One region of the Gordonia bronchialis DSM 43247 genome, then DNA from elsewhere that is predicted to be linked to it. Evidence: riboswitches for the same ligand, from Rfam matches in the RefSeq annotation. Region 1 holds a riboswitch; the other holds the start of a gene.

Region 1 (7,035 bases):
ACCGCCTCAAGCCCGGTATCGCGATGTGCCGCGACAAGGGTGACGTCACCAGCGCCAAGCTCTTCGAGGAGATCCTCAAGGACGAGGAACACCACATCGACTACCTCGAGACGCAACTCGAACTGCTCGAGCGGCTCGGCGAACCGCTCTACCTCTCCAAGTCGGTCTCGACGCCGCCGGATGTGGGCTGAGCGTTCTTGGCGCGGCGGGCGGTGAGGACCGCCAGTCCGAGCACCACCATGCCGGCACCGGCCAGGATGACACCCAGCGCCGACGGTGAGCGGTACCCGAGCCCGGCGCCTACCACGACCCCGCCGAGATAAGCGCCCGCCGCGTTGGCGATGTTGAGTGCGGAGTGGTTGAGTGCCGCCGCCAGGGTCTGCGCATCGTCGGCCACATCCATCAGGCGTGTCTGCAGGGCCGGGATCATCGCCGTCGCCGAGACGCCGACGACAAACGTCAACACCAGTGCGGCCCAAGGGTTCTGCGCGAATGCTGCGAACAGACCGAGTGCGACCGCGGTCATCACCAGCCCACCGAGGATGCTCAGGGTCACGTTGCGGTCGGCGGCCGCGCCCCCGATGATGTTGCCCACGATCATGCCGGTGCCGAAGAGCATCAGCGCAAACGGCACCACCGACACCGACAGTCCGCTCAGCGAGGTGAGCGTCGAGTTCAGGTAGGTGTAGAACGCAAACATCCCACCGAATCCGACGATGCCGATCAGCAGGGTGAACCACACCTGCCCGCGTCGCAGGGCGCCCAGTTCGGTCATCGGGTTGGTCACCGTCATGTCGGCGAGCGAGGGCAGACTGCGCACCAGGGCGACCAGTGTCGCCAGCCCGATGACGACGACGATCGCGAAGGCACTGCGCCAGCCGAAGCTCTCCCCCAGCCACGTGGCGGCGGGTACGCCGAAGACGTTGGCGACCGACAGACCGAGCATCACCTGGCCGACCGCCTTGGCGCGATGTCGGGGTCCGGCGAGGTGGGCTGCCACCAGAGCGGCGACACCGAAGTAGGCGCCGTGCGGCAGTCCGGCGATGAACCGGGCAGCGATGAGCAGCCCGTAGTTGGGTGCGAGCACGGTCGCCAGGTTGCCGACGGTGAACGCGACCATGAGACCGATCAGCAGGGTGCGGCGTGACATCCGCGCGGTCAGGGCCGCGATCAGTGGTGCCCCCACCACCACACCGAGCGCGTAGGCGGAGATGACGTGCCCGGCTGTCGGCTCACTGACCGCGAGCGACGACGCGATGTTGGGCAACAGACCCATCGCCACGAACTCGGTGGTCCCGATCCCGAATCCGCCGAGCGCAAGCGCCAGAATCGCCCAGCGCCGCACCGACGACGGGGCACCGGCCTCCGCGGGCGGGGCGGTCAGGTCCTGTGCGGAGGCGATCGACGACATGACAGGAGCCAACGAGCACTCCCCGAGCACGATTCCCGCGCCGCCGGGTGAGTTCGTTCACACCTGCTCAGAACGGCGGCGGTTCCACCATCCAGGTGCCGTTGGTCGCGTGTCGCCACGGATCGTCAGCCATCGGCTGGCCGACCTCCGGTCCGTAGTGGGTGTGGCGCATGCTGAAGCGGAACACTCCGTCGATGAGCGCGGGAATGAGTCCGGCGTCGTCGGGGCGCACGGAGTCGCAGATCGGGTCGCCGATGATGCAGACCTCCACCACCCGGTGTGCGAGTGACCCGAAGCCGCCAACCCGCGAACCGGTCATCGTGAGACCGGGATACACGCGGTAGTCGGGAAACAGTGTCTCGATGCCGGCACCACGCTGCCCGGCAACCCGGTCACGACGGGGGTCGGCGTAGAGCTCCACCCGGATCTTGTTGGCGGGCACCGAGACTCGACGCATGCCTCGGGCGGTCTGGAGTTCGCGTCCGTTGCCGATGGCGGATACCACATCACCGATGATCCGTGCTCCCTGCGAGAAGCCGACCAGCGCGAGAGGCTGTTGTGGGCATGCCCACGTGTGCCAGTCGATGAGCTGCGCCAGACGTGGCTCTGCCAGTCGCACGTTGTCGTCGTACGTGGATGAACCCAGCGGCCACACCGTGGCCGGGTACTGCAGCGTGAACGCTCGGTAGCCCTGCCGAAGGTATCGCTGCATGGCCGGTGTGGTGTCCGGCGGCGGATCGTCGTTGGTGCCGTTCACCACCACGACGAGTCCGCGTCCCGCACAGGCGTTACCGGGTCGCGCCTGCGCTTCAGCCGTCATCAGGAACGAGGCCACTGCAGCGACGACGAACGCGGCAACGACCGTTACCGCGACCCGCCTCCGATTCCCCGGCAGTGATGGCATGGCACTCAGTCGTCGCTGTCGCCGTTGCCGGAGCCGCTGTTGCCGGAGCCGTTGTCGGACGAGTTCGAACTGTCGCTGGTGGAATTCGAGGTGCCGGACTTCGAGGTGCCGGACTTCGAGGTGCCGGACTTCGAGGTTTCGGAATTCGATGTCGAGTCGTCGGCGCCGTTGTCCGTGGTCGTCGTGCTGTCCTCGGTGTTCTCGGTGTCGCCGGTGCTGCCGCCACCGTTCTGGTCCTGCTGGCCGGTTCCGGAGCCGTCGCCACCGTTGCCGTCGCCGGACTCATCGCTGCCGGGGATCGGTTTGACCACTTGCTTCTCGGGCTGCTTCATCTTGGGGACGTCCTGGATAGTGCTGCCCTGTCCGTTGTCGCCCTGTCCGTTGTCAGCATTGTTGTCGGCGACATCGTCGACGGTGCTGCTCACGACGACCGCATCGTTGCTCGACGAGGCCGATTCGTCGGCGGTCCCCTGATCGGCGGAAAGGACTGTGACCGCCTTCCGCAAGCTCGCCGTCTCGGCCGGGTCGGGATCGTCACCGGCCACCTCGGTGGTCGAGAACGGGGTGACACCCGAGGTGATCGTCGGGCCCGCGGTGACGATCTGACCCGCCCAGTACTTCACGAAGTTCACCGGCATCAGGACAATGCTCTTCACACTCGCCGCGAGCTCTTTGACACCGGTCTTGAACTGGTCGGGGGCCAACTTCACGATGCCCTCGATGATCTTCTGGAAGACGAACACGTCCGGCAGATAGCCGCCGTAGCCGAGCTTGGGCAGCGGGGGCAGCAGATCTGACACGAGTCGGATCGCGGGCTGGAGTTTGGCGAGTTCGATGCCGAACGGCAGGCCAATCGTGGGGCGGTTGGCGATGAAGTCCGGGATCAGTGCGCCGTCGAGGCCGATGGCTGTTGCACCCTGACGAAGCAAACCGACGATGGCCGAGGACTGCTTGATCTCACACGTCGTGGTCGAACCGCTCGTCGTGCAAGTCTTATTCGTCCAGCTCGCGGGATCCTGATACATGTGGAACGGGTAGTAGCCGTGTTTGGTGAAGTATCCGACGAGGCCGTCGAGCGCTCCGATCGGGTCATACAGGGGGTCGGGAAGATCGCAGATCGGATCACCCTCGGCACACACCGAGGTCACCGGGATGTCGCCGAATCCGCCTTCACGAGGGCCGGTCATGGTCAGTCCGGGAATCACCCCGATCAGTGACTGCTCGATCCCGCGGCCGGTCTTGTCGCCGTTCTGGCGGGGATCGGAGTAGAGCTCGCCAGAGAGGCCGTCACTGCTGACGTCGTCGACGATGACTGGATCACCGTTTTCGTCCAGGAGTGGATCACCATTCTTATCAGTGGCAACAATGTCCTTGTCGTCACGATCGTTCCCGATGTCCGACAATACGTCGCCCGCCACTCGCGCACCCTGCGAATAGCCCACCACCTTGACCGGACTTCCCGGGCACGACGACTGATAACCAGCGATCGCCGACTTCGTCGCCGCCGTACCCCTCGCGACATCGTCGTCGTATCCGACTGCCCCCATAGGCCAGAGAGTCGTCGGGTAGTCGACATAGATGATGTCGTAGTCGCCCTTGGCGTTTCCGTTGTTATGCGCTGGACCAGTCCCCTCATATCGCTGTTTGACGCCGATCATGTCGCTGGCATCGGGATCATTGGTGCCCGCAACGATGACCACTGCACCGCCAGCAGCACAGTTTGCATCCGCCCGCGCCTCCCCGATCACCCCGGGCAAGCAATAGGCGATGACCACCGCGAAGGACGACAGGATCGCGATCAGCGCAACCGCGAAGCGGTGCGACCCGGAGAAAGATGACTCGGAAGAATCGGATGGCATGGCGAGCCGATAGGACATTTGTTTCAGTCTTTCGTCCAACCCGAGGCCTCAGAACCGAAGGGGAGGAAGCTCTGATCACGCGGGGCTGAGAGAATCCTAAGTGCACGATCACGAACCTCACAGCACATTCACCGGAACGTGTCGCATGACCTGGGTTTTCGTCGATCCCTGCGTCAGATTTCACCCGGTCGGACTACACGACTCGCAAGCCGGATGGCCTTTGCATCCAGTCCGATCGAGAGGGTTCACGGGCGCAGCGAGGCGTGTTATATCCTTGACGCCAGGTCATGAGCATCAGCGTCAAGCCCCGGCTCGCTGATCGGCAACCCTCCAACCGCGGTGGGGTGCTCCGGGTGATGACCGGGTTGTGGGTTCGTGCAGAACCCCGGCAAGCGCGGGTCCGAAGGTCGGACCCCAAACAGGGCCCAGAGTCCTGCCGACCGTAGAAAGAGATCACTCTGCCATGTCTGACGCAGCCACCGAAGGCCAGAATCCAGCCGACTCGTGGAGCTTCGAAACCAAGCAGATTCACGTAGGACAGTCCGCCGACGCGGCGACCAATGCACGTGCACTGCCGATCTATCAGACCACGTCGTACACCTTCAATGACACGCAGCATGCCGCCAATCTGTTCGGGCTGGCCGAGCCGGGCAACATCTACACGCGCATCATGAACCCCACGCAGGACGCCGTCGAGCAGCGGATCGCCGCACTCGAGGGTGGCGTCGCGGCGCTGCTGCTGGCGTCGGGTCAGGCGGCCGAGACCTACGCGATCCTCAACATCGTCGAGGCGGGCGGACATGTGGTCTCCAGCCCCCGCCTGTACGGCGGCACCTTCAACCTCTTCCACTACACACTGCCCAAGCTTGGCGTCGAGGTCAGCTTCGTCGACGATCCGGAGGATCTCGACTCCTGGCAGGCCGCGATCAAGGACAACACGCGCGCGCTCTACGGCGAGACGATCTCCAACCCGAACAACGAGATCCTCGACGTGCCCGGCATCGCCGAGGTGGCGCACCGCAACGGTCTGCCGCTCATCGTGGACAACACGGTTGCGACGCCGTACCTACTCAACCCGCTGAAGCACGGCGCCGACATCGTGGTGCACTCGGCCACCAAGTACATCGGCGGCCACGGCACCGCGATCGGCGGTGTCATCGTCGACGGCGGCACCTTCGACTGGCGCGGGCAGCGGGACGGCAAGGACCTCTTCCCCGGCTTCACCACCCCCGACCCCAGCTACCACGGCGCGGTGTTCGCCGATCTCGGCGCACCGGCCTACGCGCTCAAGGCGCGCGTGCAGTGGCTGCGTGACACCGGCGCGGCGATCTCGCCGTTCAACGCATTCCTGCTCGCCCAGGGGCTCGAGACTCTGAGTCTGCGTGTCGAGCGGCATGTCGCCAACGCCCAGCGCGTCGCGCAATTCCTCAACGACCACGCCCAGGTGGAGTCGGTGGCGTACGCCGGTCTGACCAGCTCGCAATGGTACGACCGTGGCCAGAAATTGCTGCCGAAGGGCCAGGGTGCGATCGTCTCGTTCGAGATCGCCGGTGGCGTCGACGCGGGCAAGCGGTTCGTGGACGCGCTGACCCTGCACAGCCACGTCGCCAACATCGGTGACGTCCGGTCGCTGGTCATCCACCCGGCCTCCACCACCCACAGCCAGCTCGTCCCCGAAGAGCAGCTCGCCGCGGGTGTCACCCCGGGTCTGGTCCGGCTGGCAGTGGGCATCGAAGGCATCGACGACATCCTCGCCGATCTCGAAACAGGATTCGCTGCCGCCAAGTAGGCGCAGCTCGACGAGAGGAGTGAGGCAGCGGTGTCGGTGAGTATCGACCGGCCAACGGAACAGGCTGATCAGCCCGACTGGGAACACACCCCGGACGGGCAGCTGATGAGCATGCCGATCGGTTCGATACCGCTGGACAACGGTGAGCGGATCGACAACGTCACCCTGGCGTTCCAGCGCTGGGGGACGTTGTCGCCGTCCCGCGACAACGTCATCCTCACCCTGCACGCTCTCACCGGTAACTCCCACGTCACCGGACCCGCCGACGAGCACAACGCGGCGCCCGGCTGGTGGGATGGACTGATCGGGCCGGGCTGCGCCATCGACACCGACGAGTGGTGCGTGATCTCGGCCAACGTCCTCGGCGGATGTGGCGGTTCCACCGGTCCGACGTCTCTGGACGCCGACGGCCGTCCGTGGGGTTCGCGCTTCCCGCAGATCTCCGTCCTCGACCAGGTGCGCGCCGAAGTCGCGCTGATGGACCGACTGGGCATCCGCAGCGTCGGTGCGGTACTCGGCGGCTCGATGGGCGGTGCACGCGCACTGGAGTGGGCGATCGAATATCCGGATCGGGTGCGCAGCGCACTCGTGCTGGCCGTCGGAGCGCGGGCCACCGCCGATCAGATCGGCACGCAGACAACCCAGATCGCGGCCATCAAGGCCGACCCCGACTGGTGTGGCGGCGACTATCACGGCACCGGCCGAATCCCGTTGACCGGCATGGGAATCGCCCGGCGTATCGCGCATCTGACCTATCGCAGCGAAATCGAGCTCGACGAGCGGTTCGCCAACGCCCCACAGGGCGAGGAGAATCCGCTCGCCGGCGGCCGCTATGCGATGCAGAGCTACCTCGAGCATCAGGCCGAGAAGCTCAAGGAACGCTTTGATCCCGGCAGCTACGTGGTGCTCAGCGAAGTACTCAACCACCACGACGTCGGACGCGGGCGCGGTGGTGTCAAGGCCGCCCTCAACTCGTGCCGGGTACCCACCATTGTCGGTGGTATCGACTCGGATCGGTTGTACCCGTTGCGGTTACAGGTCGAGATCGCCGAAGAACTGGGCAACTGCGTGG
Region 2 (7,035 bases), 2.5 Mb from region 1:
CCGTTCTCGACCGTGACCGGCGCGTACACCTGCTCCAGGGTCACCGGCAGCGCTCCGGCCTCCGGGGCCACCTGCGGGCCGACCTCGTCGGTTTCGTCGGGCGGCGAACACGCGGCGACAAGACCGGCGATCACAACGGCCCCTAGCAGTGCCGGCAGTGGGCGCGAGGGGCGACGGGTGGTGCGCATGGGAATCCTCATCGTCGGGGTCAAATGTCTCTAAGGCTCACCTTACTGACGGGAGGTGCCGAAGACGGTCGATAGACTGCGCGCCATGGCAGCAGGTGGAACCCGGAAACCCGCACGTGGCTCCGGCGACGATGCGGACGGTACCCCCGCCGCGCCACGGTCGTGGAAAGACGCGTGGCCGTTTCTCGTCGCGCTCGGCGTGATCGTGGTCGCCGTCGTCGGGCTGGGGCTCTCCTACCTACTGCGGCCGGCGGAGGAGCGGGTGACCGACTCGACACGTGTGCAGTACGCGATCAACGACCACTACACCGCGCGTAACGCGTCGGACTACACCGCCTACCGCGAGCACACGTGCGCGGCGGATCTGGCATCGCCGTCGTTCATCACCGAGCGGGTCTTCAGCGAGCAGAACCGCGACCGGCGCGACAACCCGATCCAGATCGACATCACCGACCTGACCGTCGACGGCGATCGCGCGCAAGCACAAGTACATTGGCATCTCAAGAACTCATCCGATCAGAAGCACACTGTGCCGACGGTCGTGGTGCGCGAGAACGGCGAGTGGAAGGTGTGCACCTCGTGACCTATGCCGGAGATCTGACCCCGCGACAGGCCTGGGAGAAGCTGGAGAACGATCCCAAGGCCGTGCTGGTGGACTGTCGGACCCGCGCGGAGTGGTCCTTCGTCGGTGTTCCCGACCTCGAAATACTCGGCAAGAGAACGATCTTCGTCGAATGGAACACTTTCCCCGACGGCTCGCACAATGAGTCGTTCGTGGCCGAGCTGCGCGATGCCGGGATCTCCGACGATGACGAGGTCATCTTCATCTGCCGCTCGGGTCACCGGTCCATCGGAGCCGCCGAGGCCGCCACCGCCGACGGCGTGAAGGCTGCCTACAACATCCTCGACGGCTTCGAGGGCGCCCTCGACGAGAACGATCACCGCGGGCGTGCGGGTTGGCGCGCCGAGAACTTGCCATGGAGGCAGTCGTGACACACGGAATCGACGATTACGAACTGCCCGAGGGGGTTTCGCCGCAGACGCTGGCGGTTCGGGGCGGGCTCGCGCGGTCGGGCTTCTTCGAGACGTCGGAGGCCATGTACCTGACGAGCGGATACGTGTACGACTCGGCGGAGGCCGCCGAGCGGGCCTTCATCGGCGAGGACGAGCGATTTGTCTACTCGCGCTACGGAAATCCCACCGTCGAGATGTTCCAGGAGCGCTTGCGCCTGCTCGACGGCGCCGAGGCGTGCTTCGCGACCGCGAGCGGCATGGCGGCGGTGTTCGTGGCGCTCGGCGCGCTGCTGAAGGCCGGCGACCGCCTGGTGGCCGCGCGCAGCCTGTTCGGCTCGTGCTTCGTGGTCTGCAACGAGATCCTGCCGCGGTGGGGGATCGAGACCGAATTCGTCGACGGCGAGGATCTCGACCAGTGGGAGCGCGCGCTGGCCACCCCGGCCGACGCGGTGTTCTTCGAGACGCCGTCGAACCCGATGCAGGTTCTCGTCGACGTCGCCAAGGTGTCCGAGCTCGCCCATGCCGCGGGCGCAAAGGTGGTGCTGGACAACGTCTTCGCCACTCCGCTCGGCCAGCGTGGCCTGGACCTTGGGGCCGACGTCATCGTGTACTCGGCGACCAAACACATCGACGGCCAGGGCCGGGTGATGGGCGGCGCGGTGCTGGGCACCAAGGAGTACATCGACGGCCCGGTGCAGACCCTGATGCGCCACACCGGCCCCGCGATGAGCCCGTTCAACGCCTGGACGCTGGTGAAGGGGCTGGAGACCATGCAGCTTCGCCTGGACGCCTCGGTCGCCTCAGCGCAGCGCATCGCCGAGTTCCTGGAATCCGACACTCGCGTCCGCTGGGTGAAATACCCGTTCCTGCAATCACATCCGCAGTACGACCTCGCGACCGCCCAGATGTCGTCGGGCGGCACGGTGGTCACCTTCGAGCTCAACGACCGCGGGGGCGTCGACGGCAAGAAGCGCGCCTTCGAGGTACTCAACGGACTGCACGTCATCGACATCTCCAACAATCTCGGTGATTCCAAGTCGTTGATCACCCACCCGGCCACCACGACCCACCGCGCGATGGGGCCCGAGGGTCGCGCATCGATCGGACTCACCGACTCGGTGGTGCGGCTGTCCGTCGGGCTCGAGGGCACCGACGATCTGCTCGAGGATCTCGACCGCGCGTTGGGTTGAGGCGCGAGGTTTTCAGAGTATGCGGCGAGTGCCCACGTAGACCTTGCCGCCGAAGGCGGTGGGTTCGAGCCTCTCGGTGTCGAGGGTCCAGCCGCTGCCATCGGGGCCGCAGGCGATGAGCCGATAGTTCAGCGAGTTCTCCAGTCGCTCCCAGAGCAGCACACGAGTTCCGTCAGCGGCGATGAACTGTGCGGTCGATCAGTCGAGGTCGTCGACACCCAACGCGTGCAGCACGGTCCGCAGTTTGACGGCGGTCTCGTCGAGTTCGGCCTGCGGGTCGGAGTCGGCGATGATGCCTCCACCGGCCCAGGTGGTCAGGTGGTGACGGTCGGCTTCGAGTTGCAAACAGCGGATGGTGACCATCCATTCGCCGTCGCCGTTGGCGTCGCACCAGCCGACCGAGCCGGCGTAGAAACCGCGGTCGCCCTCCACCTCGGTGATGATCTGCGCGGCCACCTCGCTCGGCGTACCGCACACCGCGGGGGTCGGGCCCAGCAGCAGCGCGAGGTCGAGGGAGGTGACGTGCGGATCGCGCAGGGTCGCGCGGATCGGGGTCGCGAGGTGCCACACCTCCCCGGTGGAGAGGACCAGCGGTTCGGGCGGTGCCTCGACGTCGTCGCACAGGGTTTCCAGGCGTTCGCGGAGATAGTCGACGACGAAGGCGTGTTCGGTGTGGTCCTTGGCGGAGCGGGCCAGCGCCTCGGCGGTTGCGCGGTCGGTGGCCGGGTCGGGATGACGCGGGGCGGAGCCGGCGTAGGGATAGCACGTCACCTCGCGACCTCGCTTGCGCAACAACAACTCCGGCGACGCGCCGAGTAACCACGCCCCGGTGCCGAGGTCGACGCCGAAGGCGTTGTGTTCGGAGTTGCCGGCGGCCAGTGCGCCGAGCATCTCGGCGGGATCGACACGCGGTTCGACGACGAGGTCGACGGCCCGCGCCAGCACCACCTTGTCGACGTCGCCGGCCGCGATCCGCTTGATCGCGTGGGCAACCCGGTCGCGGTGTTCGGCGGTGTCGGGACGGAACGTGGTGCTCACGACGCGCTGCTGCAACGGCGCTCGGCCGGCGAGTGGCTCGTCGGAAAACGTGAGCTCTTCGGGGGCGGTTAGCGCCACGGTCTCGGTGGCGTCGAAGCCGATCGCGCCGGTCAGGGCGGTGACGCGGCCTGCGCGCAGGGCGTCGGAGGCGGCGTCGGCGGTGGTGAACACCTCTCGCACCCCACGGGCGCGGACCGTACCGTGCGGACGGGAGAGGACGAAGACATCCCCGGGGACACTCCCGGCAACATCGTCGGGGCTCGGGCCAGCTGCGGACGTGGACACACCCACACGCTACCGGTAAGCGTGTCCTAACTTTGACTCACGCTGAGTGAAAATTGACACCCTCGGGCGCGATGGGTGAATCTTGATGCGGGTCATGAGTGCCAGTGACAAGCCCCGGCTCGCTGGTCGGCAACCCTCCTCCGCGGTGGGGTGCTCCGGGTGACGACCCGGCCGTATTCGGAGTGAATACGGCAAGCGTGGAATCACTAGGAGTACCGTCATGACTGCTGTCATCCCTGTTTCTGCTGGTCGCGAGGCCGGTTCTGCTGTTAGGGCTCCCCTCGCCCCCGTCGTCGGCGCCGATACCTGCGTTCCGCTGATCACCGGCGATGCCGTGCGCTACACCAACCTCGACTACGCGGCCAGCGCCCCGGCGTTGACCGCGGTGGCTGACGTGGTCGCACGATCGCTCGGCGATTACGCCAGCGTCCACCGCGGCGCCGGTTACCTCTCGCAGGTCACCACCGAGCGGTACGAGTCGGCCCGCGAGACCGTCCGCCGCTTCGTCCGCGGACGCACCGACGACACCGTCGTCTTCACCCGCAACACCACCGACGCCATCAACCTGGCTGCCCACATCACCCCCGGCGACGTGGTGGTCCTCGACATCGAGCATCACGCCAACCTGCTGCCGTGGACCACCGCGGTGAACCCGGCGTCGCAGGTGCGGGGACGGGTCGTCGAGGCGCGCGATTCCATCGCCGACACCCTGGCGGCTCTCGACGCCGAGCTCGCGTCGAAACCGGCTGCGCTACTGGCGGTCACCGCCGCATCGAATGTGACCGGCGAGGTGCTGCCGATCGGCCGTCTGGCCTCGATCGCCCACCGCCACGGTGCACGCATCCTCGTCGACGCGGCGCAACTCGTTGCGCATCAGCCGATCTCGGTCGTGAGCCACGGCATCGACTACCTGGCCTTCTCCGGTCACAAGACCTACGCGCCGTTCGGTGCGGGCGTGCTCATCGGGCGTCCGGACTGGTTCGACGCGGCAACGCCGTACCTTGCCGGCGGTGGTGCCACCCGCGACGTATCCGCGGGTGGCGTCACCGCAACCTGGCACACCGGGCCTGCCCGGCACGAAGCCGGTTCGCCGAATGTGCTGGGCGCCATCTCGATTGCCGCGGCCTGTGACGCACTGACGGCGATCGGGCCGGAGGCTCTGGGACTGCACGAAGAGGAACTGCGCGCACGGCTCGACGCCGGACTGGCTGCCATCGACGGGGTGACGCCACTGCGCATCTTCGATGATGTGCGCAACCGGGTCGGCATCGCGAGCTTCGTCGTCGACGGGTGGCACCCCGTGCGGTCGCCGAGTACCTGAGCGACTACCACGGAATCGGTGTGCGCGACGGAAAGTTCTGTGCCCATCCACTTCTCAAACGCCTCGGGCATCCTGCAGGAGCCGTACGGGCCAGCTTCGGCGCGGGTAGCTGCGCCGCCGACATCGACCGCCTGCTGGATGCACTCATCGAACTGACCCGATCGAACTGACAAGAGGGACAACGCAATGACCGTCACCACACACTCTCGCGCGACCGTCAGCATCGGACGGCCGGCGCTGCGCGTCGCGGTGGCCGGCGACGCGGTGGCCCGAACGCTGCCGATCGTCGTCCGGCGCGAGCATCTCCGCGACGCTCAGCGCGCCCGGTCGCTGCTGCGTGCCGGCAGCCACGACCCGGCGAATTTCGCTGTGGCACTGGAGATCGAAGTTGCGATCGCACCACATCCCGCGTCGGCGCGGGCGGCGGTGGAACATGCCGACGTCGACCGGGACCCGACGGCATCGGAGACCATCCGTTACATCGGTACTGCCCACGGACTCATCACCCTGATCCGCGACATCTACGCCGCCGAGGTCGCCGACGCGGTGATCATCGTGCCTATCGACGGTTCGGCCTCCGAACGTCGTGTGCGCGAACAGGTTCTGCCGTACGTCAGTGAGGTTGATCGTCGGGTGGCGTAGGGGGTTCCTCTCAACAGCCAGGGTGAACGCGTACTCGTCCGACGATCGACGCGCGGGCTGGGCATTGATGATCTCGGGTGCAAGGTAGGCGAGGCTTCTAACCAGCGAGTTGGTGGCGGTGAGGTCGGTGCCATTGGCGAGTTTCGCGATCCCGAAATCCAGCACCGCGACACGGTCGATCTCGTTGGTATCCGGGTCGCGCGTCACAATGATGTTGGCGGGCTTGATGTCTCGGTGGGTCACCGATGTGAGATAGCTGATCGTATTGCAGGCGACGGGCTGACCGGCATCGCATGTTCAGACGAATCGGTTTCCGTGTGATCTTGCGCCCCGAATCCGGGCACAAGATCACACAGGAGCCGGCTCAGTGGACCTGACCCGCGCCCCAACCGAACGAGAGTCGAGTTCACGGGGTGATCGCTGTCGGCCGGTCGAAATCATGTGTGGGGCAGTAGGTTTCACGCGAAGCACGCCACCTGAAGCTCCTTCTTTCGGAACTGGTTGCGCACCCGGCCGAAGTTGTATACTCTCGAACATGCATTCGAGAGACGGCGGAGGGGCCGGGGGTGAGCATGAACGAGCAGTCATCGGGCGAGCAGTCGTTGTCGGTGGTTCCGGCGTTGCTCGCCGAGCTCGGTGGGGTGCTCGATCGCCTTGCCGCCGCTGACGTGTCGCAGTGCACCGATGCTGAGTTGGTGGACGTTGCGCGTACCCATGAGCAGTTGATCAACCGGATGTTGTTCGAGGGGGATCGGCAGATCGTGGCTCTCTCGGATCGGGGTGTGCCCCGCGCAATGGGCTATCGCAGTCTGACGAACTTCATGAATGTGGCGTTGCGGGTGTCGGATCCGGGCCGCCGCACAGATCAGATGGAGGCGACGGCCTGTTTCCGCCAGCTGTCCGGGGAGGTGTCCGACCCCAAGTATCCGACGCTGGCTGCCGGGTTTGCCGAAGGTGCCGTCGGGGCGGCGCATGTGCGTAAGGTCGCCGAGATCTTGGACAAGATCCCGCACCGGTTGCCGCACGACCGTAAGGTCGCCGCCGAGAAGACGCTGGCGGAGTTGGCGCGTGAACACACCCCGGCCGAGTTGACCACGCTGGGGATGCGGCTACTGGCCCATCTCGACCCCGACGGTGAGCTGACCGATGCGAAGGATCGGGCACGGCGACGCAATCTGTGGCTCAATCGGCAGGACGCGCAGAAGATGTCGAAGCTGACCGCCAACCTGGACCCGCAGACGCGTGCGTTGCTGGAGATGATGTTGGCGGTGTGGGCCAAACCGGGGATGAACAACCCCGACGACCCGGACTCACCCTCGGGTGGTGAGGACGACGCCGACATCGAACAGGTCAAGGC

Evidence for each region. A riboswitch is a leader RNA that binds a small molecule or an ion and turns the genes downstream of it on or off. The one in region 1 is predicted to bind S-adenosylmethionine.
Region 2: another riboswitch for S-adenosylmethionine. It lies ahead of GBRO_RS20025 (aminotransferase class V-fold PLP-dependent enzyme); the one in region 1 lies ahead of GBRO_RS08670 (bifunctional o-acetylhomoserine/o-acetylserine sulfhydrylase).

The regions. Positions count from the first base shown of each region.
Region 1 covers NC_013441.1:1,836,779-1,843,813, reverse strand. Annotated here, with positions in the region: gene bfr (bacterioferritin) at 1-191, shown strand, start outside; gene GBRO_RS08685 (MFS transporter) at 149-1,411, opposite strand; gene GBRO_RS24680 (cutinase family protein) at 1,479-2,231, opposite strand; gene GBRO_RS08675 (cutinase family protein) at 2,321-4,174, opposite strand; SAM riboswitch class IV at 4,458-4,575, shown strand; gene GBRO_RS08670 (bifunctional o-acetylhomoserine/o-acetylserine sulfhydrylase) at 4,638-5,963, shown strand; gene metX (homoserine O-acetyltransferase MetX) at 5,994-7,035, shown strand, end outside.
Region 2 covers NC_013441.1:4,328,620-4,335,654, reverse strand. Annotated here, with positions in the region: gene GBRO_RS20050 (ABC transporter substrate-binding protein) at 1-188, opposite strand, end outside; gene GBRO_RS20045 (Rv0361 family membrane protein) at 274-771, shown strand; gene GBRO_RS20040 (rhodanese-like domain-containing protein) at 768-1,181, shown strand; gene GBRO_RS20035 (O-succinylhomoserine sulfhydrylase) at 1,166-2,392, shown strand; gene GBRO_RS26410 (hypothetical protein) at 2,405-2,554, opposite strand; gene GBRO_RS20030 (isochorismate synthase) at 2,591-3,715, opposite strand; SAM riboswitch class IV at 3,806-3,919, shown strand; partial or broken gene GBRO_RS20025 (aminotransferase class V-fold PLP-dependent enzyme) at 3,936-5,206, shown strand; gene GBRO_RS20020 (hypothetical protein) at 5,223-5,678, shown strand; partial or broken gene GBRO_RS25475 (protein kinase domain-containing protein) at 5,709-5,939, opposite strand; gene GBRO_RS20015 (DUF222 domain-containing protein) at 6,251-7,035, shown strand, end outside.